DNA from 2 places in the Desulforamulus ruminis DSM 2154 genome. Region 1 is predicted to be linked to the other one. Evidence: a T-box and tRNA genes for the amino acid it is inferred to sense, from the RefSeq annotation. Region 1 holds a T-box; the other holds one or more tRNA genes.
What was found. A T-box is a leader RNA that pairs with one kind of tRNA and senses whether it is charged. The one in region 1 lies ahead of metG (methionine--tRNA ligase), so its partner is inferred to be a tRNA-Met.

Region 1 (15,364 bases):
TAAAGGGATATGCATCGGCCAGAGCTATGGAACGACGGGAAGAAGCCAGATCATAACCGACATTCAACACGGCTTTTAGCTCTTGGCCGCAGCGGGCAATGACCTGTTCCCGGTCTTCATTAAACCGCTCGTTATCCAGGTGGGCATGGGAATCAATCAGCATCTTTAGCACTCCTTTTAGGTCCCTGTTCAGCCTAGGAGGCATTACTTAGGGGTCCAGTTGTTAGCCTAATGGGCTTTCTTTAAGGTCTAGTAATATTGCAGTATCTCAGGAATACTCTTTTAAAACGAACAACAGGACCCAATAGAATCCTCATCAGGCTGACAACAAGACTAAAAAAGAAACCCCCGAGGCCGCCCCCAAAGTTAATCCAGTTCCAGACTCTTTAAATCAATGCGGGGGAACAGTACGTCGCCCCGCTTGACGGTGGTTCCCGCCGGCAGGAGGCCCCAGCTCAGACTATTCCATGCTTGCAGTTCCGGTTTGTCTTGAATCCCCAGTTGCGGCCAAACCCGGCCGGGCAGGCCAGGCATAAAGGGAGTGGCCATAATGGTGGCCAGGCGCAGAACTTCAGCCACATTATATAAAACCGTGTTCAGCCTTTCCGTCTGACCATTCTTGGCTAAAGACCAGGGAGCCGTTTCTTCCAGATACTTATTGGCCCGGCTGACCACCTGCCAAATGGCCCCCAGGGCATTGGAAATTTCGCTCTTATTCATGTATTCTTCCACCAGTTGAGGGGTGGTCCTGGCCAGATCAATTAATTCGGCATCCGGTCCTTCGGGAGCCCCGGGAGCCTGCAGTACACCCTGCTGATATTTCTCCATCATGGTGGCGGAGCGGGACAGCAGGTTGCCGTAATCATTGGCCAGGTCGGTGTTAACACGCTTTACCAGGGCTTCCTCGGAGTAAACACAGTCGGAGCCAAAGGGCAGTTCCCGCAGGAGGAAATAACGCACGGCATCCACCCCGTATTTATCCATCAGCACGTGGGGGTCCACCACATTGCCCTTGGATTTGGACATTTTGCCGCTATCCAGCAGCAGCCAGCCATGACCAATCACCTTCTTGGGCAGGGGCAGGGCCAGGGCCATCAGCATAATGGGCCAAATGATGGTATGAAAACGCACAATATCTTTGGCCATCAGGTGGATATCCGCCGGCCAGAATTTGCGGTAGAGGCTGTCATCCTCGGTACCGTAACCCAAAGCGGAGATATAGTTGGTTAAAGCGTCCACCCATACGTAAACCACATGTTTGGGATCAAAGGGGACTTTGATGCCCCAGTCAAAAGTAGTCCGGGAGACACACAGATCTTCCAAGCCCTGCTTTACAAAGCTGACCATTTCGTTGCGCCGGGAAACCGGCTGAATAAAATCCGGATGCTCGTCAATAAACTGGAGCCAGCGCTCGGCATATTTGGACTGGCGGAAAAAATAGCTTTCCTCCCGGACCTTTTCCACCTCCCGCTGGCAGTCGGGACATTTTCCTTCCGCCAGTTGATATTCGGTAAAAAAGGTTTCGCAGGGGGTACAGTACCAGCCCTCGTATTCGGCCTTATAGATGTCGCCCTGATCATAAAGCTGCTGGAAAAACTGTTGAACCACCTTGTGGTGGCGCGGGTCGGTGGTGCGGATAAAATCATTATAACTGATGCCCAGACGCTCCCATAGTTTTTTGAATCCCAGCACAATATTGTCCACGTATTCCTTGGGGGACTGGCCTTTAGCCCGGGCCGCCCGTTCGATTTTCTGACCGTGTTCATCGGACCCGGTCAGGAACCAAACCTCATGGCCGGTAAGACGCTTATAGCGGGCAATGGTGTCAGCGGCCACCGTGGTGTAGGCATGGCCGATGTGCAGATTATCGCTGGGGTAGTAAATGGGTGTGGTGATATAAAATGGAGGTTTTGTCAAGTGATTTCTTCCCTTCTAAAAAATAATAACCCCGCCCCTGGCAGGGGCGGGGTAAATCCCGCGGTACCACCCTGATTTGCCGTTCCTTTGCAGTAAACGGCCTCAGCAAGTGTAAAACACTTAAAAGCGCGTAACGGTGCCCTACCGTCCGGCCCTACAGCAAGCCTTCCCTTGCTTCGAACCGGCGGCTCCGGAGCCATGTTCGAACGGTCCTCCCTGCAGGGCTTGCACCTGTTCCCCGCTCTCTAAAAGGTTCTTCCGCCTACTCATCCCCATCATAGCCTTTGCTACTTCGATTGTATCCAACAATCAAGCACCTGTCAAGTTTTCTGAACTGAACCCGAAATGTTGGACAGATAATTAAGCAACTCTGGAGGACTGGATCCTGTATTGAACAGGACTCAGTCCTTTCAGTTTGCACTTAATCCTTTGATTATTATAGTAATCTATGTAATCTTCGAGCTCCTTTCGGAAATGTTCTACTGAATCGAAGTCTTGAAGATAGAGTAATTCTGATTTTAAAAGACCAAAAAAGTTCTCCATTACTGAATTATCTAAGCAGTTACCCTTGCGTGACATGCTCTGGATAATTCCTTTTTTGTTAAGCCTATTTTGATAGTTTCTCATCTGGTACTGCCAGCCCTGATCTGAATGGAAGATAAGGTTTGTGTTGTCAGGAATCTTTGAGAATGCCTTATCCAGCATATCTATTATCTGATGGAAGGTCGGCCTGTCTGATATGTTGTAGCTGATGATTTCTCCGTTAAATAAATCAAGGATCGGAGAGAGGTACAGCTTTGTTCCAAATAGGGAGAACTCAGTAATGTCAGTAACCCATTTCTGATTCGGTTTATCTGCCTTGAAATCACGTTGCAGAATATTGGGGGCTACTTTACCCAACTTTTTTTTATAGGCGCGATACTTGCGTATTCGCACCTGGCACTTGATGTTGCATTGCCCCATCAGCTTTAAGACCGTCTTATGGTTAATACGGTACCCTCTATTATGCAGTTCAAGGGTGATTCTCCGGTAGCCGTATCTGCCTTTATGAGCGTGGTATATTTCTTGGATTACAGCTTTGATTTCTTCGTATTTATCAGGCCTGTCCATAGCTTTTAGATAGTAGTAGAAGGTACTCCGGGGCAGGCTGGCAAACTTGAGTAATGCCATCAGGTTAAATTCCTGCCTTAGTTCGTTGATGGCAGCCGCTTTTTCCCACTTTCGCGGGCGATTCTTTCCTGAACTAAGGCATTTAATTTTTTTAGGTAAGCATTCTCCATGCGTAACTGAGCATTTTCAGCTTCCAGCTCTTGCTCTCTAGTCAGATTCCGCTTAAGTTTCTCAGATTTCTTTGGCATTTTAGGGGGCCTGCCTTTCTTGGTGGCTTGCAGACCTGCCGAACCCATTTCTAAATATCGCTTTTCCCATTGATACAGAGTACCTTCGTTAGGAATTTCTAATTCGGCAGCTGCTTGTCTATAGGATAAGTGATGCTGCCAGCGATATTCAATAGCGGAGATCTTAAATTCTTGTGAGTAATGCTGTTTTTTTAATAACAGTTGTTCAATACCACCATGTTCATAAATTGAAACCCATCGCTGTAAGTTCTTTTTGGGAATACCATGTGCTCTTGCTACAACAGTTATGGATTGTCCTGATTCGACTTCCATTACAAGCCTAAGCTGAAACTCATCGCTGTATTTTGTCATTAGAAAAGTGCACCTCCAAGTGTTAGTTTTTTTCTCCAACATTTGGGGTGCACTTCATTCCCGAATATGGTGCTTTTTATACATATTATGAATAAAATTAAAAGTAAAATATTGACTGTTCCGGTTAGTACTGGTATGATTTATATGTAGCAAATTCTGGTATATTGTCGAATGTTAAGTCAGGGAGGGGAAGCGGATTGAAATCCACAGGTATTGTTCGTAAGGTGGACGAGCTGGGTCGGGTGGTAATCCCCATTGAGTTGCGCCGTACTCTGGGCATAGATGAAAAAGACGCCCTGGAAATCTACGTTGACAACGAAAAAATCATTCTGCGCAAATATGAACCAGCGTGTGTTTTCTGCGGTAATGCTTCCGATGTGCAGCATTACAAAGGAAAAATGGTCTGCCGCGAGTGCGCCATCGCCATGGGTGAAAGTGTAAAAGTTGTATAGCATAATACATAAATGAGAGACAAGCGTCTCTCATTTTATTTTCCGCCGTCTTTATAAAACCTTGTTTAAATTAAGAGCCTGGAGGAAACTCCGGGCTTCTTTGTTCTCCGGTATCATGGACCAGGGCATACACTTCCCGCTTAGGCACTCCCCGCAGCCGGGCCACCTCCTTGATAGCCTCCCTGCGCTCCCGGCCCTCCTTCTCCAACAGGGTCACGTGATCCAGCACCGACAGTTCCAGCCAGGGTTCCCGGAACTCCCATTCATTCCGTTCTTCTTCCGGCAAGCCGGCCACCACCAGGGTGATCTCTCCTCGGGGTTGATTTTCTGCAAAATGGGCCAGCACCTCAGACAGGGTGCCCCTTTTAATTTCTTCATGCACTTTTGTCAGCTCCCGGGCCACCGCGCAGGGGCGTTCCCCCCATTGGGCCAGCATCTCTTTAAGGCTGTCTACCAGCCGGTGGGGAGATTCGTAAAAAATCAGGGTGCGGTGCTCCCTTTTTAAAGCCTGCAGTTGCTTGCGCCGGGTTTTTCGCTGGTTGGAAAGAAAACCCTCAAAGGCAAACTTGTGGGTCGGCAGGCCGGAAATGATCAAAGCGGCAATCCCCGCCGAAGGCCCTGGAACCGGGACCACGTCAATCTCCTCGGCCACGGCCTGTTTAACCAATTCTGCTCCCGGGTCTGAGATGCCGGGCATGCCGGCGTCCGAGACCAGGGCAACGGCTTCCCCTTGCCTCAAACGTTGCAGCAGGTGTTCCCCTTTGCCCTCACCACTGTGAGAATGATAACTGGTCAAGGGCGTGTGGATATCAAAATGACTGAGCAGTTTCCGGGTATGGCGGGTATCCTCCGCTGCAATGATGCTCGCTTCTTTTAAAATACGCAAGGCCCGGAGCGTAATATCCTCCAGATTTCCCAGGGGGGTTGCGCAGAGATACAGGGTTCCCCGTTCTTTAAGCACCGTCATTCTGATCTCCTCTGCTCATGAGGGCATAGCAAAAGATGCATTCTCCTTCTCTGCCCTTGCCAAAATACAAGTTGCAAATATGGAATCCCTTGTCATACAAGTCCCACAGATTGCGGGCACCGGGTCGATTCCGACCCGCTCCCTCATTTTCTTCCGCATATAAGCCGGCCACTTCCTGTCTTAGACGGCTATTTTCATCTTCCAGTTCCCTTACTTCCTGTTTCAGGCGGTCCACCTCATCGCAAATCTGACGAAGGGCCTGTTCCAAACGATTAATCCTGCCGGGCAGGGCAGCCACAGTTGCATTCACCTCGGCCTTGCTTAATTTTTAACTCATTCAGGGGATATTCGCGAATGGCTTTACTTTCATGCAGTTCAATACTCACGGTTTTCCGGAATATATTGATGGTTACGATCTTCCCTTCCCCGTCCGGGGACATGACCAGGGTGCCGATTTCCGGATACCCGGCCTTGGCCTCTTCATAAACATCGTTTTCATATTTCAGACAACACATTAATCGACCGCAGATGCCGGATATTTTAGTCGGATTAAGGGATAAATTTTGTTCCTTGGCCATGCGAATGGAAACCGGGGCAAAATCCGCCAGCCAGGAGGCGCAGCACAATTCCCTGCCGCAACAACCCAGCCCTCCTACCATTTTAGCCTCATCCCGCACCCCAATCTGGCGTAATTCAATCCGGGTGCGGAAAACTGCAGCCAGATCCTTGACCAATTCCCGGAAATCAATGCGCCCTTCAGCCGTAAAGTAAAAAATAATTTTATTGCCGTCAAAGGTCTGCTCCACACTGATTAATTTCATGGGCAGTTCGTGGGCAACAATTTTCTCCACCGCAATGTGAAAGGCTTTTTTCTCTTTTTCCCGGTTGGCCTGGACCTGCTGGTCATCCTCTGCGGTGGCCTTGCGCAGGACCTGCTTTAAAGGAGCCACCACTTCCTCATCCGGGACTTCCTTGGGGGCCACCACCACTTCGCCATATTCAACGCCCCGGGTGGTTTCAACCACCACATGGTCTCCCTGCTTCAGTTCAATGCCGTCCGGGTCAAAATAATAAACCTTGCCTGCTGTTTTAAAGCGTACACCAACGACTTTAACGGACATTATAAGATCCTCCGTAGGAGTGAATTTTTAACATCAATACTTCCAAGGCCAGCCTTGTATTGGCGTTTCCTTCGATATGATCCTTCGCTTGCTTTATATCCTCCAGTATTGCCACCAATCCCGCCGGAGCATAACAGGCGGACTGACGGCCTAACTTGTCCAGCACATCCCGGTTTATTAAAAGTCCCGGGTCGGATGTATAATGATAAACCAGCAGGTCCCGAAACCACAGGAGCATCAGCCCCAGACCCTCCAAAGCCGCCGCCCGGTCGGAGGATAATTCCTCCGCCATGCTCAAGGCTTGAGCCTTCTGCATTTCGGGAAATCTTTGCACCATCTCCAACACCCGGTTCCGGACGTCCCAGCTCTCGCTTCCGTCGGCCAGCCGCACCGCCAGGCCCAGGCTGCCGCCGGTTAGAGCGGCCAGTTTATCCGCCTGTTGCGGGTCCAAATGACAAAGTTTCAACAAACCCTCTGCCACTTCCCTTTGACTCAGGGGTCGCAAGGCCAACTGCTGGCAGCGTGATAAAATGGTCGGCAGAAGGGCCTGGGGCTGATGGGTCAACAACAGGAAAACCGTTTCCCCCACCGGTTCCTCCAGGGTTTTTAAAAAACAGTTGGCGGCTTCCGTGGTCATGGCTTCCACCATTTCCATAAGAATCACCTGCCTCCGGGACTGGTAAGGTTTAAATTGCACCTGCCGCTGCAATTCCCTGATCTGCTCAATTTTTATGGATGCCCCGGATGGCCGCAATCGATGCAAATCCGGATGATTGCCGCCGGACTGCTGCCGGCAGGAACGGCACAAACCGCAAGCATCACCATCCCGGGGCTCATCACACAACAGGGAGCCGGCAAAGCGCTCCGCCACCGTTCCCTTGCCAATCCTCGGCGGCCCCATAAACAAGTAAGCGTGAGCCACCCGGTCCCGCTGCACCGCATGCTTCAGCGTCCGAATCATTTCCTGGTGCCCGATGATATCACTGAGCTTATACACCCATCATTCCACCCATCACTGAGCAAATTTCCTCGTGCAATGTTTCAATGCTTCGCCGTGCATCCAAAACAACATAACTTTGATTTTGCCGGGCTAAAGCTAGGTAGCCGGTCCAAACCCGGCGATGAAAATCCATGGCTTCATTCTCCAGCCGGTCGGCCGACTTGGTTCTTCTTGAGCGGGCCAGACCTTCTTCCGGCGGCAGGCTCAATAGAAAGGTTATATGAGGCTGCAAGCCCCCGGTCCCCAGCTCATTAATTTTCTTTAGAAATTCAATATCCAGCCCCCGGCCATAACCCTGGTAGGCCAGACTGGAGTCAATATAACGGTCACAGAGCACCACGGTTCCCTGTTCCAATGCGGGCCGGATCACCTGGGCCACCAATTGGGCCCGGGCCGCCGCGTAAAGCAAAGACTCCGTGTGCCCCTGCATTTCCTGGAAAACCGGGTCCAGTAAAAACTCCCGTATTTTTTCTCCCACCGGAGTTCCCCCGGGTTCCCGGGTGGCGCAGGTAGGAATCTGCCGGGCCGTCAGATATTTATTTAAGAGATCCAGTTGGGTGGATTTTCCCGACCCGTCCACACCTTCAAATACGATAAACAATCCCTTGGACATAAACCCTCCACGCTAAATTATATCATTCTCCACTCATACCTCAAGAATCACCTTTAACCCGCTGTCCTCCAGCCCATGACAGGGATAGCCCTTCTGCCGGACTTCCTGCAGGTATTCCAAAATATCCTTGGTAATTTCCTCTCCCGGACAAAGAGCCGGTATTCCCGGCGGATAAACCGCTACGGTGGCGGCGCTTATGCTGCCCAGACTTTGTTCCAGAGGAATTGTTACCGAGGGCCTGAGCCAGGCCTCCCGGGGGGTTAAATGGCTTACCGGTTCCGGCAGCATGAACGTCTCGGGGTAAAACCGGGACACGGTTTGCGTCTGGGACCGGGTCAGCTCTTCTATTCCATGCATTAGCCTGCGGCAATCCTCCCAGGTGGTGCCTAGGGAAATCACCGCCACCACACAGGCAATATCCGCCATCTCCACAAAAACGCCATATTTTTGCTCTAGTTGTTGGGATACCTGATACCCTGAAAAACCCAGGTCCTGTAAAGAAAAGGTCAACCGGGTTCGGTCAAAATACCTGGCTCCGTCCCCATCCAGATACGCCTGGTTCAAAACCTTTACCCCTTTTAGTTTTTCCAGACGTTCCCGGCACCAAAGGGCTTTTTCCAGGGCTTTGCCCATCAGTTCTTCCCCCTTCAGAGCCAGTTGTCTGCGGGCCAGGTCCAGGGAAGCCATCAATAAATAGGACGGGCTGCTGCTCTGCACCATGCGCAGCGCCTCTGCCAGCCGCTTCCTATCCAGATAAGGCCCCTGGATGTGCAGGAGGGAGGACTGGGTCAGGGAGCCGCCCATTTTATGCATACTTTGCACCACGGCATCCGCCCCGCAGGAAAGGGCATCCGGGGGTAAATTCCGGTGAAATTTCAGGTGGGAGCCATGGGCCTCATCCACCAACAGGGGCACATTGTTTTCTCTGCAGCAATCCGCCACCTTCGGCAAATCTCCGGCAATCCCGTAGTAGGTGGGATGAACCGCCATCACTGCCTTGATGCCCTGCTCCTTTTTAAATTTATTTTTAATTTGCCAAACATCCGGTCCGTTGGAACAAAAAAAATCTTTCATGATCCGGGGATAGTAATAAACGGGCGCTGCCCCGGATAATACCAGACCCGAGAAGATGGATTTATGTGCATTACGGGGAACAATAATTTTATCACCCTGATGACAACAGGCCAGCATTAAAGCCAGCAGCCCGCCACTGGTACCATTCACTAAAAAAAAACTTTTTTCCGCACCATACAGTTCCGCTGCTAATTTCTGAGCTTCGGCAATGGCCTGCCGGGGATCATGCAAATCGTCCAGTCCGGGAATCTCTGTAAGATCCAGTTGAAAGATTCCTGTTCCCGCCAAATTTAAAAATTCCGTAGGAATGGCCTGTCCACTCCGGTGACCCGGAATATGCAGTTGGGCCGACCCGGCAAATTTCTGCTTCAGCAACGACTCCCATAAAGGAGCATTTTTTTGCTCCAACCCAACCACATCCTAAAAATAATTAACAACTTATTTTATCATATACAAAAATTAACTGCCAATTAATTACTAACTTATTTTCCATTCCTTTAACCTTATAGACTGTGTTTAAGAGGGGAAAATTAAAATAAAGGGATGGGCAGAGAAAGGAGCAGCAGAATGCCTAAATCAAAGGGTCCTCAAATCGACGAAAAAGCCCTGTCTAAAAAATACCGCACCAGTGTGACCCGCCTGATCCGGGCATGGAAAAGCGGTCGCAGCGACATGGAAATTGCCGCCCGGGCCGGGATTGATTTAACCACACTCAGACAAATAAAAACGGACATCGAGCTGGCTCACCGCAAGTTAAGATTGGATAAAAAGAAAGAGGCCCTGGCGAAAAGTCAGGCCTCGTTACAACGCCAGATTTTTTTAAGACCGCTTTTATAAAGGTCATATTCGGGATCATCCCAGGCAAGGTTGGCAATTTTATTTTCACAGGCTTCGCAGATATAGCTTCCCAAAAGAGTGATGCCGGTGTTGTTTTCAGGTACAGACTTCCGGCATAAAGCACAATTTAAAAATTTTTCCATACCAACCCCCCTTTTATCTCCAGTGTTCCCTAAAAATCGAGCTATTAAAACATTCTCTAAGCTAAGTATATGATCCTGCAGGGTAATTGGTGAAGTGAAACCTTTTTATACCGGCGCGAAAAGCAGCCGGTATTTTTATTCGTATGCCTGATCCAATACAACCTGCATTCTTGTACATGTTTTCTTTATTGGGAGAAAATACTAGAAGTATTGATAAGCAGCTTTTTTAGAGCTTATGGGAGGATGGTTTTTTGAAAAACTGGAAAATTTCTGAGTGGCAGGCCATGGGGTATCTGGTCATGATTGTATTTGCCACCTCCATTCTTTTTGTACCGGGTTTAGTGGCCAAGGGAGCAGGTATGGCCTCCTGGCTGGCTCTGGTAATCGCTCTGGCGGTTGGGTCGTTAATTGCCCTGGTTTCCACCTCTCTGGGCCTTCGCTATCCGGAAAAGACCATCATTGAATACGCTGTGGATATACTGGGCTTCCCCTTGGGAAAGCTGGTAAGCCTCCTGTTTATTTTTTACTTTATTTATGTAGCCTATTACGTTTTGAGGCAATTCCAGGCATTGATGTCCGCGGCTTACATGCCCGAAACCCCACCGGTAGTTTTCCTGGTGCTGCTTACCCTGCTTTCCTGTGCGGCTTTGTACCTGGGGTTGGAGGTAATTGTCCGGGCCAACAGCTTAATTCTTTTTTTCAACTTGTTTGCCATTCTTATTATTTTTTTTGTTTTTGTGGGGACAGTAGATTGGTATAACCTTAAACCGGACTTTTCCAAAGGGGTTGGTCCCATTGTTACCGGTTCTCTGTCACCGTCCAGCTGGCTCGGGGAAACGGCGGTAATTTTAATGCTGATCCCTTTTATCCAGCGGAAATCTGCTGTCCGGAGGGTTACCCTATATGCCATTCTCCTGCTGTTTTTCCTGCTGGAAATGGTCATCATCACCGTAGTAGGCAGCCTTGGTGCGGACCGGACCAGCCGGCTGGTTTTTCCGTTATTTACTTTGCTGTCGCAGCCTCCCCATTTTGTACAGGAACTGATTTTTCAGCCCAGCGCTTTATTCATGGCCGTCTGGATTTCCGGCATGCTAATGAAATTAACCACCTTCTTCTTTGCCGGAGTGTATGGATTGGCCCAATGGTTCGGCCTAACCAGCTATCGCTGCCTGGTCCTGCCGGCAGGAGCCCTAATCGTGGTGCTGGCTTTTATATCCTGGCCTAATACGGAAAAACTGCTGGAATTTTCCCAGTATACTTTCCCGGTTTCCATCCTTTTTATCAATCTGGGTCTTCCCTTGTTATTATACCTTCTCTCCCTGTTCCGCCACGGCTTAAATCGTTCAAAGGGGGCTGCATAGATGGATCTTTTAGAAAAGTTGAAATGGATCATGTTACAAAGGCAAATCCGGAAGAATCGCCCGAGGCCCTATCACCCTCAACCGACACAAAGGGATATTTATACCCAAGAGGAACTGGCGTCTACAGAAATCGTCCCCTCCCTGCAGAAAAATCTGGATCAGATGACCCGGATTCTGGGTAAAAATGTTGATTTCGTAAAAAGAACTTTCTTTCTGGGCCAGGAGCAACCCCTGGAGGCTGCCGTGATTTATATAGATAACCTGATTGACCCTCCCCTTTTAGACCGGGAGATCATGAGCCCCCTGCTGGAACCCCCTCTGAATCAGCGTTCCGGTGTTCATTTACTCAAGGTCTTAACCGAGGGGGGGCTAATCTCCCGGGCCGAAATAAAACAATATACTGCCTTTGATGACATCATTTCCAGCCTGCTGACGGGTGAAGTGATTTTATTGGTGGATAGTTTTCCCCGTGCTTTTGCCATAAGCTGCAAAGGCTATAAAATGAGAGATATTCCCCAGCCCTCCCTGGAGAACTCTGTAAGGGGTCCCCGGGACGCCTTCATTGAAGGGCTGCCTGTTAACATCGGCCTGATCCGCAAGCGGCTGGCCTCTCCCAATCTGGTAGTGGAAACTTTAAAAATCGGTAAAGTCAGTAATACCACCGTAGCCCTGCTGTATATAAAAACCATTGCCTCCGAAGGTCTGGTGGCGGAAGTGCGGAAGCGGCTGGAAAGAATTGATATCGACGTGGTCCTGGAAAGCGGTTATTTGGAACACTTTATTAAGGACAGCCCTTATTCTCCCTTTCCCCAGATGCTCGTAACCGAAAGACCGGACCGGGTGGTGGGAAATCTGGCGGAAGGAAAAGTGGCCGTTCTCACCGATAATACCCCGCTGGCTTTGGTGGTTCCCGGGGAACTGCTGTCTTTACTGCAGCATCCGGAGGATTATTACGTCAACTTTTACTTTGCCACCCTGATCCGGTGGCTGCGATATCTGGCTTTTTTAGCCGCCTTGACGCTGCCGTCCCTATACATTGCCATCACCAACTTCCACCAGGAAATGATCCCCACCACTCTGTTTATCAGTATTGCTGCGGCCCGTCAGGGAGTACCCTTTCCGGCTTTCCTGGAAGCCCTGCTGATGGAAGCAGCCTTTGAAACACTGCGGGAAGCGGGTATCCGCCTGCCGGGGCCCATAGGCCAGGCCGTCAGCATCGTAGGGGCCCTGGTCATCGGTCAGGCAGCCGTCCAGGCCAACATTGTATCTCCCTTGATGGTTATCGTGGTGGCCTTCACCGGCATTGCCACCTTCACCATCCCTCAGTACAATTTTGGCATTACCATTCGCATGCTGCGCTTTCCTTTAATGATTTCCGCAGCTTTCCTGGGACTATTTGGTGTGATGATCGGCCTGTTAGCCATTCTGCTTCATTTATGTTCTCTAAGAAGTTTTGGGGTTCCTTATTTAAGCCCTCTGGCGCCCTTTAATTGGCAGGGTTTAAAAGACACCTTGATTGTGGCTCCTCACTGGACCCGATCCAAACGACCGGCAGAGCTGGTACAGCAGAACAACCAATTGATGGGCCGAAATCTTAAACCAAGGCCGCCTGGGAAAAAGGAGTAGGGGGTGGGATCCTTGAGAAGAAAGTTTCTCCAGCTGCTTGGTATCCTTCTGCTTTCTTTCAGCCTGGCAGGCTGCTGGGATTTGCGGGAAGCGGAAGAGACCGGCATTGTGGTGGGTATGGGCATTGATCAAAAAGAGGATGGGACCATCGTCGTCATTGCTCAAACGGTAAAGCCCCAAACTCCCGGGGCCGGCGGGGGAGTTACGGGAAGAACCAACCAGGGAGTGGATACCTTTCAAAATTGGTACAGTACCGGGGAAACTGTTTATGACGCTGTGCTGAATCTTACGCTCAAGTCTCCCAATGTTTTTTTCTGGTCTCATAATCAGGTCTTCATTATTTCTGAAAAACTAGCCAAAAAAGGTTTGGCGGATGTGCTGGACTTTATCGAAAGGGATCCGGAATTTAAGCAAAATGCCTGGATCCTGATCGCCAAAGAGGGCTTGCCGGAAATACTGGAATCCAGTAACAATGCCGGTCAGCCCCCATCCCAGGTGCTCTCGGATATCATCAACATCCGCAACCGCAATGCCAAATACGCCATATCCAGCCTGGGTGATTTCCTGCAGCAGCTTGGCAGTCCCAATACTCAGCCCTACACGGCGGGGGTTACCTTTACCAAGAGCTTGATGAAAGATCCGGACAGCGTATTTTTACCGGGTCAGGAACCCGCACCGGCCAAAGAGTTAACCCTTTCAGACACCGCTGTGTTCAACCGGGATAAACTGGCGGGCTGGTTTAACCCGGTTGAAAGCCGGGGATTGCTCTGGATTCAGGGAAAAGTCAGACAGGGCCTGCTTATCTTAAATCTGCAAAATCAAAGAGTATCGGTGGAAATAACCAAAAGCAGCAGTAAATTTAAGTCTGAAGTGAGAGAAGGGCATCTGATTATGAAGGTAGAGGTTAAGGTTCAGGGTAATCTTACAGAAATGGCCCCCGGCATAGAGCTGAATGAAAAACAGGTTAAGAAAATCGAATCCCTGATGGCAAAAGAGGTAAAAGAACAAATCAACGGAGCAGTAACCCGGGCCCAGGAACTGAATACCGATGTTTTAGGCTTTGCCGGGGCCGTCCACCGGGATTATCCCGAAGCCTGGAACCGGGAGCTTTCTAAACAGTGGCCGGAAACCTTTAAAGAGCTGGAAGTGGACGTGGCGGTGGAAAGTCACATCAATGGTGTGGGATTAATCATCAATTCAGTAAATCCCCAAAAAATCAAGTAATCGGAGGAAGCTCATGGCTTTAACCGTTATTTTAATTACCCTGGCCTATATCCTGATTATTGTACTGGAAGTTCCCCGGCTGCTGGCACAAAAAAAGTGGCGGGAGTTAACCGCCTTTTCCCTTCTGCTGCTGCCGGCTATTGTTTATAGTTACGGCATGGCCTTTGATGTGAATTTACCCAATCCCACCCAGCTGATTGAGGGGATCTTTAAACCTCTGGCCTTGCAGTTGGAAAAGATATTGGGTACCGCCCTATAGGTAGCTCTTTTATAAATCACCACCGGAAAAAATCTTTTGCTAAGGAAGATCGTCTTGGACAAAGAATTCATCTCGGCCAAACACGGAACCTATTTAACCCTGGGATATGTGGTAGGTACCGCCCTGTTACTGTCTCCCACCGCCACCATTTTGACGGCTAAACAAGACGCCTGGCTGGCACCGCTGCTGGCGGCTATTCCGGGCTTGCTCCTCATTGCCCTGCTTACCTCTTTGAACAGGATGTATCCCGGCCAGTCCCTGATACAATACAGCAGCTCCATTCTGGGCTGGCCGGGTAAGCTGTTGGGCCTGCTTATCCTCTGGTTCACTTTCCATCTGGGAGCATTGGTATTAAGAAACATTTTAACCTTCGTATCTTCCATTATGCTTTTTCAAACCCCGCCGACGGTTATTCTTATTTTTACCGTGGCTTTAACCGCTTATGGCGTTAAATTAGGCATCGAAACCCTGGCCCGGGCCTTTAAAATTTTAATTTTCTTGGTGGTCATCGGCTTTTCCATCGTACATATCTACAGCATGCTGTTTGCAAATTATTCCAATCTTTTGCCGGTTTTGAGCCGGGGATTTAAGCCCATTCTGCACTCGGCGGTTAATTTTACCGCTTTCCCCGTGGGTGAAATTATTGTGTTCAGCCTGCTGATCTTTCATATTCATAAACCGCAGCAAGTAGGTCCGTCCCTTACAGCCGGCCTCCTGGCCGGGATCCTGGTTTTAGTTCTCTCCATTGAACGGGCTATTGTTACGCTGGACCCGGAACGCTCCTCCCGGGCCATTTTTACCACTATAACGGGTCTCAGTTCCGCCCCCGGCGGAAGGCTGTTGATGCCCATCATGGCGCTAAATACCTTTGTCTTTTCCATCTGTAAATTTTTCATTTGCTACTACGGTTTTGTTCTGGGTACTTCCCACTGGTTCAAACTATCCGATTATAAGCCCCTGATACTGCCGGCGGGAGCATTATTCATTTTATTTGCCCTTTATTTACATAGCAACGCCATAGAAGAATTCACCTTTGCCGCGACCATCTGGCCGGTATACGC
Region 2 (15,364 bases), 160 kb from region 1:
CCATTTTTGATTTCTACTTCATCTTCCATTGGTACAAGAATACGAAAGATTTTATCTTCCATATTCATGGATTCAATACGCCTCTCCAAGTTGGCCTTAACCTTGTTTTCGTACCCGGAGTAGGTATGTACAACATACCACTGTTTACTCATTAACAGAAGGGACCCCCATCATCATTCGGGTCCCCCACCCCCTCACTGATACCAATTAGGACACAATGGCCGAAACGCCTAAACTGAGAAGCGAATCCAACACCCAGATGACAGCAGCAACCGCAGCTACAGAAACAAACACAACGGCGGTATAAGTGACAATTTCCTTACGGGTGGGCCAATGAACCTTTTTCAACTCATTCTTAACACCAAGGAAATATTTCTTTATGCCACCAGCCCGTTCCGCAAAGGATACCTTTTGCGCCTTTGCAGGCTGGCTTTTGGCCACAGCCTTTGCAGCTTCCCTAGGGGCCGTTTCCTTTTTATTATCAGCCCCGCTGGTTTCTTTGGTTGCCGCTATTTCCTTGGCAGCGCTAACCGCTTTAACCTGTTTTTTCTGCACAGCCATCCGAAACGCCACATCCTTACTTTTTATGTTTCACCAGTAGTGCCTCAAATAAAACCCCTCATGGAATGCGGCTCAGGTCACAACATACGGGGTTAAGGGCCCAATCTATCTGGTTTCTTTATGAACTGTATGAGTATGACACCACTTACAATATTTTTTAAGCTCAATCCGGTTGGAATCGTTCTTTTTATTTTTGTTTGTGGTGTAGTTGCGCCGTTTGCATTCGGTGCAAGCCAAAGTTACGCCCACACGCATTGTTGACACCTCCCTAAAAACTAAAGAAAACTTGGCTTCCGCCAAGTCTTGGGCCAAGACCGAAGCCTCGTTGCCCTTATACTGTCACCTTGAAATTTTTGACAGCATAAAAAAGACTTGAACCGACTATGTCCTCTTAATATACCTTAACAAATTTATCACAAGTGATGTTGTATGTCAATAGCTTATGTGACGGAGTCATCCATAACAGTATTTTGTCTCAAATATTGGTTTTTAATACCATTTGCAATTAAACCCACTTTAATAATGATTCTTGTCTTTAACTATTACGCAAGGCTTTCCAATATTGACTTGGTGTCATCATATAAAAAGGGGGCAAGCTGAAAACTCACCCCCTGGTCAAATCTCTACCCTTTTGCAATTAAACCCGCCAAGCGGAACACTAAGTTAAAATTACTCCCGGATACCGGTTACCACGCCGGCGCCTACGGTACGTCCGCCTTCACGAATGGCAAAGCGCAGTCCTTCTTCAATGGCGATGGGGGTAATCAGGTCGATGTCCACTTTGATGTTATCTCCGGGCATTACCATTTCCACGCCTTCCGGCAGGGTTACGATACCCGTCACATCCGTGGTACGGAAGTAGAACTGTGGACGATAGCCGTTAAAGAACGGGGTGTGACGTCCACCTTCTTCTTTGGTCAGCACATACACTTCCGCACTGAATTTGGTGTGCGGTTTGATGCTGCCGGGCTTCGCCAATACCTGGCCACGCTCGATTTCTTTGCGGTCTACACCACGCAGCAGCGCTCCAATATTATCACCGGCCTGAGCATAATCCAGCAGTTTCCGGAACATTTCCACGCCCGTTACTACCGTCTTCCGAGGTTTGTCGCTCAGTCCTACGATTTCAATTTCATCCTGTACTTTTACTTGACCCCGTTCTACACGGCCGGTGGCTACCGTACCACGTCCGGTAATGGAGAACACGTCTTCCACCGGCATCAGGAACGGCTTATCCACGGCACGTTCAGGGGTGGGAATGTAAGCATCTACATTATCCATCAGTTCCCACACTTTGCCGCACCATTCGCACTCCCGTTTGCCGCATCCGCATTCCAATGCTTTTAATCCGGAACCTGCCACGATGGGTGTGTCGTCCCCGGGGAACTCGTAGGAGTTCAGCAGTTCTCTTACTTCCATGTCTACCAGTTCCAGCAGTTCCGCGTCGTCCACCATGTCGGATTTGTTCAGGAAGACTACGATATAGGGAACCCCTACCTGACGGGACAGCAGGATGTGCTCACGGGTCTGGGGCATCGGGCCGTCTGCGGCGGATACTACCAGAATCGCTCCGTCCATCTGGGCTGCTCCGGTGATCATGTTCTTAACATAGTCGGCGTGGCCCGGGCAGTCCACGTGGGCATAGTGACGGTTGCCGGTTTCGTATTCAACGTGGGCGGTGTTAATGGTAATACCCCGTTCACGTTCTTCCGGTGCGTTGTCAATTTCGTCGTAACGTTTTACGGATGCGCCGCCGGCGGTGGACAGCACCACGGTAATTGCTGCGGTCAGGGTGGTTTTGCCGTGGTCAACGTGACCGATGGTTCCAATGTTTACGTGGGGTTTATTCCGTTCAAATTTTGCCTTAGCCATGGAAAATTTCTCCTCCTCCATCAATTTCAAGGTTTGCTAAAAATAGCCGTCATTCCCTACAGTTATTTCACATTGATGCCAATTCTATACCTGTCAACAATTCATAGGAACGATTCGATAAGAAATGGAAAAATCCTGCTTTTATTGGGGATTTTCTTCTTAGTTCCGTTGTTGGCTTTAGCCTTATGCCGCATTTCTCCTTGGTCCTGTTGTTAGCCTGACGGGCATTCCTTGGAGGTCTCGTTGTTACGTAGTATGAATGCACTTTCTTTTAGAACCCAAGCCCAAAGGAAATACTTAAATACGAACAACAAGACCTTAGAGAAAAACAGTATAAGGCTACTAGCAACAGGGCCCCGGATAATTTCAGTATAAGGCAAACAACAGAGCCTCAAAGCAATGCAGTATTAGGCTGCAGTGGCTAAATACAAAAAAACCAGTCCCCTCGGACTGGATGCTGTTTGGTAGCGGCGACTGGATTTGAACCAGTGACCCCACGGGTATGAACCGAGTGCTCTGACCAACTGAGCTACGCCGCCAAAATTTTGGAGCTGCTAACCGGGATTGAACCGGTGACCTTATCCTTACCAAGGATACGCTCTACCTACTGAGCTATAGCAGCATTTGGTTGCGGGAGGGGGACTTGAACCCCCGACCTTCGGGTTATGAGCCCGACGAGCTACCAACTGCTCTATCCCGCGTCAACATAAAATATTATATCACAGGCAAAAGTTCATGAGCAACTAAAATATTATTCCGCCTGCGAAGGGGTGAACTGGTGGAGGGAGAAGGATTCGAACCTTCGAAGTCGTCAGACGGCAGATTTACAGTCTGCTCCCTTTGGCCGCTCGGGAATCCCTCCGTATATAAATGGAGCCGACGATGGGACTCGAACCCGCAACCTGCTGATTACAAGTCAGCTGCTCTACCAATTGAGCTACGTCGGCACAGAATTCGGATCAAACCGCGCAAGAGATATAATAACAGATAAGCATGTTACTGTCAACCATTCACCAAAAGTATTGTCTGGAAATGTTACAGATTTTTAACTTTAAATTTTTTATATTAAATAAAGGTAAATAATATGCCCTTGTAGAATTATTGGCATTAAAATAACCCCGGGGGTCCCGGGGTTGGCTGGCAGATTATACTTCTCGTTTTTCCAGGTATCTCTCAAGCTTTCGTTTGACCCTTTGCAGCGCATTATCAATGGACTTGACATGGCGCTTCAGATCTTCGGCAATTTCCTGGTAGGACTTCCCTTCCAGGTAGGACATTAAAACTTTCCATTCCAGGGAGCTTAGAATTTCACCCATTTTTTCTTCAATGTCGTCAAATTCTTCCCTGCTGATAATCAGTTCCTCAGGGTCGGTAATTTTAGAACCGGAGATTACATCCAGCAGGGTACGATCCGAATCCTCGTCGTAAATGGGTTTGTTTAATGAGACATAAGAATTTAAAGGGATATGCTTTTGCCGGGTGGCGGTTTTGATGGCGGTAATGATTTGCCGGGTGATACATAGTTCCGCAAAAGCCCGGAAGGAAGATAATTTGTCCATTCTAAAATCACGAATGGCTTTATATAAACCGATCATGCCTTCCTGGATAATATCTTCTCTATCTGCGCCGATCAGAAAATACGAGCGGGCTTTGGCACGCACAAAGTTTTTATACTTGTTAATCAAGTACTCCAGGGCCGCATCGTCACCTTCACGAGCAAACTCGACGACATCTTCATCAACCATTACCTGGTAGCCTCCGGAAACTTCCCTTTGTGCATTTGAATTCAAATCCATCGCCCCCGCTTCTTTATCACTAAGCAACTACAAAAAAGAAAAACGACATATCCGTTAATATCACCGGGGTCTGTTTACCCATTGGTTAAATAGTTAATTATTTAAAAAAAGAACGTTCTTAGAGAGTTCCATGAATCATTATATCTTATGTTAAAAAGACTCGTCAAGGTAAAAAAAGTCCAACCCGGACAGGCATCAGTTCTTCCCGCGACGCCATTTTTCCATAATTATCCTGATTTCTCGAGGCAATTTGTCCTCCAGATAGCCTTCTGTGGGATTTTCTTTGTTATAATTCTCCTGTTGCTGTCGATTTATCTGTACGATTTGCTCTCTAAACTCTTTCGGTGTTACCCGAAAAGCCCCGCGGCCAAAAATAATTCTTTGTTCATCCCAATCGGAGGTTACCACATAGACGGTTCCCAGCTTGCCCAAATCCCCCACCAATCTTTCAATCAACGAGTCAGCGGTTTCTCCCTCTTGGGTGTAAAACACCTCAACGCCATGAATAAACTCCGCATGCTCAATGCCGCTTTTAACCAAGTGGGCATCGAAAATCACTTTCACCCGGGCTCCGCTGAAGGCAGCAAAATTGGCTAGGATGTCAATCAGTCTATCCCTGCAATGGTCCAGCCCGCCGGCTTTGATTCCTTCAAAATCCGGCCAGGCGTGAATAACATTATATCCATCCACTACATAAAAATCTTGCACGGACAAACCTACCCTCTCTGGCGTACGACCTCATACACCAATAATGCAGCTGCCACCGAGGCATTTAAGGAGCCTACTTGTCCCAGCATGGGCAGACGGACCAGCATATCGCATCTTTCCTTAAGCAATCTGCCCAGTCCCTTTCCTTCCCCGCCAATCACCAGCAGCAGAGGACCGGTTAATTTAGCCTGCCAAAACAGGTCCGGGCCGTCCATCTCCGCCCCCACAACCCAAAGCCCTTGCTCCTTTAACGAACGAATGGTTTGATCCAGATTGGTTACCCGAGCCACCGGTACATACTCCACCGCTCCTGCGGAAGCTTTGGCCACCGTTGCCGTTAAAGCGACGGATCTGCGCTGAGGGATGATTACCCCGTGCACACCGGCCGCATCACAGGTACGCAGAATCGCCCCCAGGTTATGAGGATCGTTTATTTCATCCAGCATCACCATAAAGGGCTCCTGACCCTTTGACCGGGCAGCACTCAGAATATCCTCCACTTCCACATACTGCTTGGCCGCAGCATAAGCGACAATACCCTGGTGAGGTACGCCGGTTTGTAATTTATCCAGGTACGCCCGGTCAACCGTTTGGATGGGAATGCCTGCTTCCCGGACCATCCTAGTAATTTCTCCCAAAGGTCCGGAAGGGGTTCCTTTGGCCATAATCACCTTATTGATGGGACGCCCTGCCCGAAGTGCTTCACGAACCGGGTTGCGCCCGGCAATGATTTCGCTCACCAGATCGCCTCCTGCTAGTCTTATACTGCCTTTCTCTGAGGTCCCGTTATTAGCCTTATGCTGAAATTCCCCGGGGTCCTGACTTATACTGTTTTGTTTTAGGGTCTTGTTGTTCGTATTTAAGCATTCCTTAGGCTTGGGTTCTAAAAGAAGTGCATTCACACTAACAACGAGACCCCTAAGGAATGCCTGTTAGGCTAACCACAGGACCTAACAGAAATGCAGCATAAGGCTAAATATCCCTAGCCTACAGCTTGGACACCAGATACTTTAAATAAAAGGTTGCAATAACCCCGGCCACAGCAGCAGCCATGCCCAGGAAAATAAGAAGTCTTTTGCGGATAAACACTCCCGTAACCCCTAAAATAAGGGCGACTCCCCAAAGGGTTAAAATCACCAAAGGAAGATTCATATAGGATCACTCTCCGGATTTTATCATCCCGAACTTTTTACGGACCTCAGGCATTTTACCACAGCTAAGCTTTCCTTCCGGGCAGGGACCGGATAAACAACTGGGGCCGGCGTCCCTGAAAATAGTGGGAGCCGCTTCTTTTACCAGCTTCAGCATTTGCTCCGCCAGATTGCGAATTTCCCACTGCGCTCGATTGCAACAACGCAAATCAAAAAAGTGACGCAATTCCCGGGCATTCATGGTTACCACCAGCTTGGTTTCCGCAGCATTGGGCAGTACAAAACGGGCATCCTCATAAGCAACCCTGCCCCCGCCCAGCTTCTGCACCCAACCGTCATACCAGGCTTGAATCCGGGTCATTTGACTTTCAAACTCCGCCACAGCTTCCGGTCCCAGTTGAAGAATGGTCTCCGGAATAATATAATCAAAAATTCCCTGTTTATTCTGCGCTCGCGTTTCACCTACATAACGCTGGGACTGCACACTGAAGCTGGCGATGCGGTGCCGGGTGAGCTGGGCCAGTAGACTCCTGGATACTCCTTCAACACCAAAGGTAAAGGAAATATGCTCAATGGTGGTATAATGTCCCATATCCATCAGTTTTTTAATAAATTGCTGCTGATCCGAATGGATGACATCCTCTGCCAGATCATCAATGCCGGAAGGTGAATAGCACAGCCTGGCAGCCATGGCCACCAGTTTCTCCGGTTCCGGTGTATGCTGTAATAATCGAACTTTCAATGTTGCTTTGGCCACATAACTCTCTCCCTCTAACCTAATAGGCATTCTTCGGATCTTGTTGCTAGACTCATAGGCTGTCTTTAGGGTCCTGTTGTTCGTCTTATCGGTTGTGCCCTTGGTCTTGGTTACCATTACAAACAACAGGACCCTAAAGTATTACCCGCAAGGCTACCAACTGGACCTATGAGCTATTACCCTTAAGTCCAGCAACTAGAGTACCCTTTAGCTACTGACGGCTTATTTCATTCACAGCCATGCTGATGATTTCCCGAACTCTCTCATGACGTTCTTTAAAATATAAATATCCGATCAGGGCTTCCAGGGCTGTGGCATGGCGGTATTCCAGCACACAGGCCCCCTTGGGCGGAGTTCCCGACTTGGCATTTCTGCCCCGGCGCACCACAGCCATTTCTTCTTCGGAAAGTTTATCCTCCAGAGAAAACAACGCCTTGGCCTGGGCCCCGGCACGCACATACTTCACGGCCGTCCGGTGCAGTTGGTTCACTTTAACCATGCCCCGCTGTACTAAATATTCCCTGACCGCCAGTTCATAAACCGCATCCCCAATATAAGCCAGCACCAGGCTTGGACTCTCTTCGGGCTTTATCCCCCGGGGTTCTAAAGATTGGTTATCCAAATCCTACACCTGCTTTTTCCAACGAACTCCCTGGGGAGTGTCTTCCAGGATAATCCCCAGTTCCTTTAAACCGTCGCGAATGGTGTCTGCAGTGGACCAGTCCTTTTTACTGCGGGCCTCCTGCCTGATTTTAATAATCAGTTGCACCAGTCCTTCGGTCAATCCGTCATCCTCGCCGGAAGTTTCCAGGACTAATTTGCCGCTGACCGGATCTTCTTTCAATACTCCTAAAACCCGGTTAAACTCTTTCACCAAATCATGGGCCTGCTCCATGGCCAGCACGGCTTCCGGGGAAATTTTATCGCCCATTCCGTTCACCAAAATATTAATTTCTTTGGCTAATTCAAAAAATACCGAGATCGCCAGGGCGGTATTGAAATCGTCATCCATGGCTTTTTCAAATTCCAGCCGCAGCAGGGTCAGCTTCTCGTGAAAGGAGCTTCCTGCGCCGGCCTCTTCTTCACCGGAAGCAGGCCGTTCCATGGCTTCATAAAGAAGGCGGAGGGCGGTTTTAATTCGTTCAAGCCCGCGTCCGGCCACCGCCAGCTTCTCATCATCAAAATCCAGAGGACTGCGATAATGGGTTGAAAGCAAAAACCACCTGATCACATCCGGGGGGAACTTATCTAAAATCTCCCTGACCAAGAAGAAATTCCCCAGGGATTTAGACATTTTCTCCTGATTCACAGTGATAAATCCGTTGTGCATCCAATAGCGGGCAAAGGGTTGTTTACAGGCAGCCTCGGACTGGGCGATTTCATTTTCATGATGGGGAAAGATTAAATCAAACCCCCCGCCATGGATATCAAATCCGCTGCCAAGATATTTTCCGGCCATGGCCGAGCATTCAATATGCCAGCCGGGGCGTCCGTTGCCCCAGGGGCTTTGCCAGCTGGGTTCTTCCGGTTTAGCCGCTTTCCACAGGGCAAAATCCATGGGGTCCTTTTTCCTGGGATCCACTTCAACCCTGGCTCCCGCCTGCATATCTTCCAGACTTCGTCCGGACAATTTGCCGTAGCCGGGAAAACTACGCACAGAAAAATAAACGTCCCCCTCCACCTCATAGGCATGGCCCCGCTCCTGAAGCAGCTTGATTAAGTTGATAATTTCTTTAATATGTTCGGAAACCTTCGGATACCGGTCCGCCCGGAGTACATTCAACGCGTCGCCATCCACAAAGAATTCATTAATATATTTTTTGGCCAGGGCCAGGGGATCCAGGTTTTCTTTCTTGGCCCGGTTAATAATTTTATCGTCCACATCCGTAAAGTTTTGAATGTAATAAACCTTATAGCCTTTATACATAAAATACCGGCGGACCGTGTCAAAAAACACCAGTGGCCGGGCATTTCCCAAATGAATAAAGTTATAGGTGGTTGGACCGCAGACATACATTTTGACCTGCCCCGGCTCACCGGGAATAAACTCTTCCTTTAATCGGGTCAGCGTGTTGTAAATTTCCATTTTAATCTCCTCGGCCCCCTCCGCTCTCTCGGTGTAAAATATCCTCTGCCGGTTCCAGTTGCTTTACCCGTTGCTCCAGTTTTTCGATGGTGTTCTGCATCTGTGCCAACATATCGGCAATGGGATCCGGCAGTTGGTCATGGCGCAAGTCCTGAACCGGCGATACTTTTTGACCGTCCCGAATCACAATTCTGCCGGGAACGCCCACCACGGTGCAATTGGGCGGAACCGGTTTCAGCACAACCGATCCGGCCCCAATTTTAACATTCTCGCCCACTTGAAAGGATCCCAGCACCTTGGCGCCGGAACTGATGACCACATTGTTGCCGATGGTGGGGTGGCGTTTACCCTTTTCTTTACCCGTCCCACCCAAGGTAACTCCCTGATAGATGGTTACGTTGTCGCCAATCTCGGCGGTTTCCCCGATCACCACACCGGACCCGTGGTCAATAAAGAGACCTTCACCAATCTTGGCCCCGGGGTGGATTTCAATCCCTGTAAGCCATCTGGAAATTTGTGAGAGAAAACGGGCTGTAACAAAAAATTTCTTTTTATACAGGGCATGGGCTACCCGGTGAAACAGGATCGCGTGAAGGCCCGGATAACATAGCAATACCTCAATAACACTTTTTGCCGCAGGATCCCGTTCAAAAACGGCATGAATCTCTCTCTTTATCCGGCCAAACACGCGGTCGCCTCCTTTTTGCTAGTACGGCATTTCTTTGTGTCGTTAGTCTTTGGGGTCATCCTCTGAGGTCCTGTTGCTAGTATGTGATTTACAGGACCCAAGGAAATGCAGCATTAGGCTAGCAACAGGACCCCCAAAAATACCCTTGAGGCTAACGACTAGACGCCCTCAACCGGGCAATGGTACGTTCTTTCCCGAAGATTGGTATGATCTGGTGCAGTTCCGGTCCGTGAATTTTTCCGGTAAGGGCAACCCGTACAGGCATAAAGATCATTTTCCCCTTCAGGCCGGTTTGCTTGCCAACGGCTTTTAATAAAGCCTTGACCGACGCTTCGGTAAGCTCCTCCGCTTCTTCTACCAGTTTAATAGTTGTATTCATAACCAAAGGAATATGTTCCTCTGTAAGAACTTGTTTGGCCTCTTCATCCACCGGCGGCACCTGGTCTTTGAAGAAGATGTCAACATGCAGGGTTATTTCCTGCATATAAGAGATATATTTGCTGGCGATGGCCACCACCTGTGTTAACCATTCCAGTTTTTCAGGCCCAACTTCTCCTTGCAAATATCCCGCTTCTTTTAAATAAGGAATGGCCATTTGCGCCAACCGGTCAACGGGACATTGGCGAATGTAATTGCCGTTCAGCCAGTTGAGTTTATCTAAATCAAATACCGCCGGGCTTTTGGATACTTTATCCAGTGAAAACAATTCAATCATTTGTTGGGTGGTAAAAATTTCTTCCTCTCCACCCGGCGACCATCCCAATAAGCCCAGAAAGTTAACCAGGGCCTCCGGCAGATAACCTAACTGCTGATACTGTTCAATGGAGGTGGCCCCGTGGCGCTTACTCATCTTTGAGCGATCCTTGCCCAGGATAAGAGAAATATGGGCAAACTCAGGGGTTTTCCAGCCCAGGGCTTCATAGATTAACAACTGCCTTGGCGTATTGGACAAATGTTCCTCCGCCCGGACCACGTGGGTAATTTCCATATGGTGGTCATCCACCACCACAGCAAAATTATAAGTGGGAATATTGTCGGATTTCATGATAATGAAATCTCCGATGCCGTTGCAGTCAAATTCCACCTGACCCCGAACCCGGTCATTAACGGTAACAATTTTATTTTCGGGTACCCTAAAACGGAGGACCGGCCTTCTGCCCTCTGCTTCAAGCTTTGCCCGGTCCTCCGGGCAAAGTTCCCGGCAGCGTCCCAGGTACCTGGGCAACTCCCCTTTAGCCATCAGCATTTCCCGCTCGGCGGCCAGATCCTCTTCACTGCAATAGCAAGGATAGGCATGCCCTTGTTCCAACAATTTGCGGGCTAAACCCCTGTAAATTTCCAATCGCTCCGTTTGCCGGTAGGGAGCGTTAGGTCCTCCTACCTGGATGCCTTCATCCCAGTCCATGCCCAGCCAACGCAGGGCATTTAAAATATTCTCTTCCGATTCCCTGGAGGATCTCTCCAGATCGGTATCTTCTATTCTGACCACAAATTGACCCCCGTGGTGCCGGGCAAAAAGCCAGTTAAAAAGGGCTGATCTGGCCCCTCCAATATGTAAAGGCCCCGTTGGACTCGGGGCGAACCGGACCCGTACAGACAAGAATATTTCCTCCTCCAACGATTTATTATCTAGATGGATATTATACCATTTTTGAGTAAAGGCACACAACTTTTTGCAAATTTGCTACCATCTCCCGACATTTACCACTGACAAAAATAAATCATTCTAGTATAATGTTGAGTACAAAGGATTGTGAATTTAGTATCAATCTGAGATCCTTTATTTGGCTGTAAAGATATCATCTGGAAGGAGACTTTTTATGTCCGGACCGAAATTAGCCGATTTAATTGACGAGTATAATGAAATCAAAGGAACCATCCGTTATAAACTCAGCGATAAAAGATTGTTTGACAAAACCATTCCCCAGATTGTTTTATGTGAAAAGTCTGTGGGCCGCTCCCATTTTTCCCTCATTCGTACTGAAGATTTTGAGCTTATTTTCACCTATCAAAACGGTAAAAAGATCCACCGGTCTACGTTGGATCTCAACACCTATCACCCGGTTTATGATACTATTCTCTTTTTAAATTGGGGACCGGATTACTGCGAACTTTACTGGGATGTGGCTCCCGGTTGCTGCGAAAACTTTTAAGCAGGCAAGAAAAACGGGACTCCTTCCATCGGGAAGGGGTCCCGTTTTAAATAGAACGCGGATTTAACGGATTACACGGATTTCAATTTTTAATTAATTCAAATTGAGGAGTTTTTAAAATGGAAAATTATCTTTTGAGATTTATTTTAAATTTTGAACTTTCAATTAGCAAAAAATCCGTGTAAATCCGCGTTCTATTGTTTTTAAATAAGGTTTCCGTCTTTACACCCCTAGCCCTTTTGCATTTTGGCCCAGGAATCCTTTAGGGAAACAATTCGGTTGAACACCAGCGCTCCATCCCTGGAATCAACGGGATCCACATTAAAGTAACCCTGTCTCAGGAACTGGTACCGGCTGCCCGGCAGCGCACCGGCCAGGCTTGGTTCAAGCCAGCAGGAAGTCAGTTTGTCCAAAGAATGGGGATTAAGGTGAGCTTTAAAATCAACGCCGTCTTTCTCTTCATCGGGATTTTCCTTGATAAAGAGGCGGTCATAAAGGCGCACCTCCGCTGGAAGAGCATGGGCGGCGGAAACCCAGTGCAATGTCCCCTTCACCTTGCGCGTCTGTCCGGCAGAACCGCTGCGGGTGTCCGGGTCATAGGTACAGTGCAATTCCATGAGCTCACCGGTTTGCTCGTTTTTAACCACACGCTCGCATTTAATAATATAAGCATGTTTTAAACGAACCTCCGATCCCGGCGACAGGCGGAAGAATTTTTTCGGCGGATTTTCCATAAAGTCTTCCTGTTCAATATAAAGTACCCGGGAAAAGGGTAGCTGACGGGACCCCAACTCGGAATTTTCGGAACTGTATTCCGCTTCCAGCCACTCTACCTGATCTTCGGGATAGTTATCAATAATCACTTTGAGGGGTCTGAGAACAGCCATGACCCGGGGCGCCCGGAAGTTTAAGTCTTCCCTCAGACAGTGTTCCAGCAGGGCGATATCCACCGTACTCACGGCTTTGGCCACCCCGATACGCTCGCAAAAATCCCGGATGGATTCCGGCGTGTAGCCCCGTCTTCTCAAGCCGGATATGGTGGGCATGCGGGGATCATCCCAGCCGGTTACATAGCCCTGTTCCACCAATTCCCGGAGTTTGCGCTTGCTCATAACCGTATAGTTCAGATTCAAACGGGCAAATTCAATCTGCCGGGGCCGCGGATTAAAATTCAAGGCATCCAGAACCCAGTCATATAAAGGACGATGATCCTCAAATTCACAGGTGCAGATGGAATGAGTAATTCCCTCAATGGCATCCGAGAGGGGATGGGCGTAATCATACATGGGATAGATACACCAGTTGTCACCGGTCCGGTGATGGCTTGCCTTCATAATCCGATAAAGGACCGGATCCCGCATATTTAAATTGGGAGAAGCCATATCGATTTTGGCTCTTAAAACTCTGGAGCCTTCCTCAAATTCTCCCGTCCGCATCCGTTCAAATAATTGCAGGTTTTCTTCAACAGAACGGTTGCGATGAGGGCTCTCGATGCCGGGTCGGGTTAAAGTCCCCCGGTATTCGCGTATTTCATCGGCGTTCAGATCACAAACATAGGCCTTGCCGGCCTTGATTAACTGAACAGCGTAGCCGTAGAGTTTTTCAAAATAATCCGAAGCGTAAAAAAGCCTGTCATCCCAGCTAAAACCGAGCCATCGGACATCTTCTTGAATAGATTCTACATATTCCACATCTTCTTTGCTGGGATTGGTATCATCGAAACGCAAATTACACAATCCCCTGTACTCAGCGGCTAAACCAAAATTCAGACAAATGGACTTGGCATGCCCAATATGCAGGTAGCCGTTGGGCTCGGGTGGAAAACGAGTATGAACCTGGCCTGCATGCTTGTTATTTTCCAGGTCTTCATCAATGATGCTTTGAATAAAATTAGATGGCAAAGCAGCTTTGGTGGTTGTGGTTGTCATATTTCCGGCTCCTCTTAATCAAGTTGATCCTAATAAGGTTGGTAAGAGATCCTATTTCAACAAATTCTCCAAAAAATCCTCTTTATTACACTTTGCCCAAAAATAGCATAATGTATTAGGCCCTTTAAGAAATCTTCCGCAGGGTGCAGACAGCGTAAGCCCCCATGCCTTCGCCGCGCCCGGCGAATCCCAGGTTTTCGGTAGTGGTTGCCTTCACATTGATATTTTCCAGTTCTGTCCCCAGCACCCTGGCCAAATTTTCCCTCATGGCCGGAATATAGGAAGCCAGCTTGGGGGCCTGAGCCACTACCACGGCATCTAAATTGTTCACTTCATAATTTGCGGAACCAAGTTTTTCCTTAACCCGGGCCAAAAGCTCCAGACTGGAGATCCCTTTATATCGGGCATCGCTGTCGGGAAAATGCCGGCCGATATCTCCCAGGGCCGCCGCTCCCAGCAGAGCATCCATAATGGCGTGAATGAGTACGTCTGCGTCTGAATGCCCCAGCAGCCCCTGTTCCCAGGGGATGGCTACACCGCCCAAAATCAGGCTTCGCCCCGGTACCAGCTTATGTACGTCATATCCTATACCGATTCGCAAGGGTCAAAACTCTCCTTTTTAGTGCAAACTTTAACTGCCGCCCAGGCAGAAGGGCATTTTGCCTCTATATTTATCCCCTGCGGCGGGATAAAAAGGCCTCGGCCAGCACCAGATCCTCGGGCGTAGTGATCTTAATGTTTTCGTAGCTGCCCGCCACCAGCTTCACCGGCCCGCCCAGAAATTCCACCAGAGCGCAGTCATCCGTGGCCAGCAGCCCTGCCTCTCTGGCCTTTCGGTGAGCCTCCATAATGATCCCGTAGCGAAAAACCTGAGGCGTCTGTACTGCCCACAGGGACTCCCGGGGTGGCGTGCTCTGCACCCAGCCCCGGCAATCCACAACCTTAACGGTATCCTTGAGGGGTACGGCCAGGGCCGCTGCCCCCACTTCCCGGGCCGCTTCAATCACCCGGCTTATTTCTCCGGGCTGAACCAAGGGTCTGGCCCCGTCATGAATCAGCACCAGTTGGGTCTCCCCGGGCAGAAAGGAAAGACCGTTATAAACAGAAGATTGGCGGTGGTCGCCTCCGGGCACCACCGCCATCACCTTTGAAAATGCTTTGCCCGCCAAAATATAATCCCGGCAATAGGCTTCTTCACCGGGTCCCACCACCAGAACAATTCCCTGAATTTCCGGATTGTCCTCCATGGCACGGATGGTACGGGCCAGGATGGGCATATTCCCCAGCATTAAATATTGTTTTTTTATACCCGAACCCATACGGCTACCAATGCCAGCCGCAGGAATTACCGCCATGATATTACCCAATCATGTTCACTCCACTGATCATATGTCCTGCTTCCGCACGTTTGTCGGAATTCTTGGGCTTGGCGAAAATCATGCGGCCGGCCGCTGTCTGCAGGACACTGGTAACCAGAACGCTGACGGTCTGACCGATAAATCGCCGGCCGCCGTCCACCACAATCATGGTGCCGTCGTCCAGATAAGCAACTCCTTGGCCCATTTCTTTACCGTCCTTCACCACGGTAACCGTCATTTCTTCCCCGGGGAGCACCACCGGTTTAATGGCGTTGGCCAATTCATTGATATTCAGCACTTTAACAC

Region 2: it has a tRNA-Met gene. The T-box ahead of metG (methionine--tRNA ligase) is inferred to sense a tRNA for this amino acid. The anticodon was not compared.

What each region holds. Positions count from the first base shown of each region.
Region 1 covers NC_015589.1:108,838-124,201, reverse strand. The annotation lists gene DESRU_RS00640 (TatD family hydrolase) at 1-163, opposite strand, end outside; gene metG (methionine--tRNA ligase) at 367-1,917, opposite strand; T-box leader at 1,957-2,205, opposite strand; one part of gene DESRU_RS20110 (IS3 family transposase) at 2,278-3,173, opposite strand; one part of gene DESRU_RS20110 (IS3 family transposase) at 3,173-3,626, opposite strand; gene DESRU_RS00615 (AbrB/MazE/SpoVT family DNA-binding domain-containing protein) at 3,824-4,078, shown strand; gene rsmI (16S rRNA (cytidine(1402)-2'-O)-methyltransferase) at 4,149-5,045, opposite strand; gene DESRU_RS00605 (initiation-control protein YabA) at 5,032-5,343, opposite strand; gene DESRU_RS00600 (PSP1 domain-containing protein) at 5,318-6,166, opposite strand; gene holB (DNA polymerase III subunit delta') at 6,156-7,163, opposite strand; gene tmk (dTMP kinase) at 7,156-7,779, opposite strand; gene DESRU_RS00585 (aminotransferase class I/II-fold pyridoxal phosphate-dependent enzyme) at 7,813-9,270, opposite strand; gene DESRU_RS00580 (hypothetical protein) at 9,421-9,690, shown strand; gene DESRU_RS00575 (sigma factor G inhibitor Gin) at 9,645-9,833, opposite strand; gene DESRU_RS00570 (GerAB/ArcD/ProY family transporter) at 10,085-11,194, shown strand; gene DESRU_RS00565 (spore germination protein) at 11,195-12,820, shown strand; gene DESRU_RS00560 (Ger(x)C family spore germination protein) at 12,824-14,044, shown strand; gene DESRU_RS00555 (hypothetical protein) at 14,058-14,303, shown strand; gene DESRU_RS00550 (GerAB/ArcD/ProY family transporter) at 14,358-15,364, shown strand, end outside.
Region 2 covers NC_015589.1:273,379-288,742, reverse strand. The annotation lists gene nusG (transcription termination/antitermination protein NusG) at 1-152, opposite strand, end outside; gene secE (preprotein translocase subunit SecE) at 208-561, opposite strand; gene rpmG (50S ribosomal protein L33) at 667-816, opposite strand; gene tuf (elongation factor Tu) at 1,231-2,433, opposite strand; tRNA gene DESRU_RS01485 (tRNA-Met) at 2,896-2,972, opposite strand; tRNA gene DESRU_RS01480 (tRNA-Thr) at 2,980-3,055, opposite strand; tRNA gene DESRU_RS01475 (tRNA-Met) at 3,059-3,134, opposite strand; tRNA gene DESRU_RS01470 (tRNA-Tyr) at 3,210-3,295, opposite strand; tRNA gene DESRU_RS01465 (tRNA-Thr) at 3,305-3,380, opposite strand; gene sigH (RNA polymerase sporulation sigma factor SigH) at 3,579-4,229, opposite strand; gene DESRU_RS01455 (NYN domain-containing protein) at 4,425-4,937, opposite strand; gene rlmB (23S rRNA (guanosine(2251)-2'-O)-methyltransferase RlmB) at 4,946-5,677, opposite strand; gene DESRU_RS01445 (hypothetical protein) at 5,925-6,089, opposite strand; gene thyX (FAD-dependent thymidylate synthase) at 6,096-6,845, opposite strand; gene DESRU_RS01435 (Mini-ribonuclease 3) at 7,057-7,467, opposite strand; gene cysS (cysteine--tRNA ligase) at 7,471-8,931, opposite strand; gene cysE (serine O-acetyltransferase) at 8,933-9,619, opposite strand; gene gltX (glutamate--tRNA ligase) at 9,771-11,219, opposite strand; gene DESRU_RS01415 (hypothetical protein) at 11,440-11,772, shown strand; gene DESRU_RS01410 (glutamine--tRNA ligase/YqeY domain fusion protein) at 12,003-13,700, opposite strand; gene ispF (2-C-methyl-D-erythritol 2,4-cyclodiphosphate synthase) at 13,825-14,301, opposite strand; gene ispD (2-C-methyl-D-erythritol 4-phosphate cytidylyltransferase) at 14,372-15,067, opposite strand; gene DESRU_RS01395 (PIN/TRAM domain-containing protein) at 15,060-15,364, opposite strand, start outside.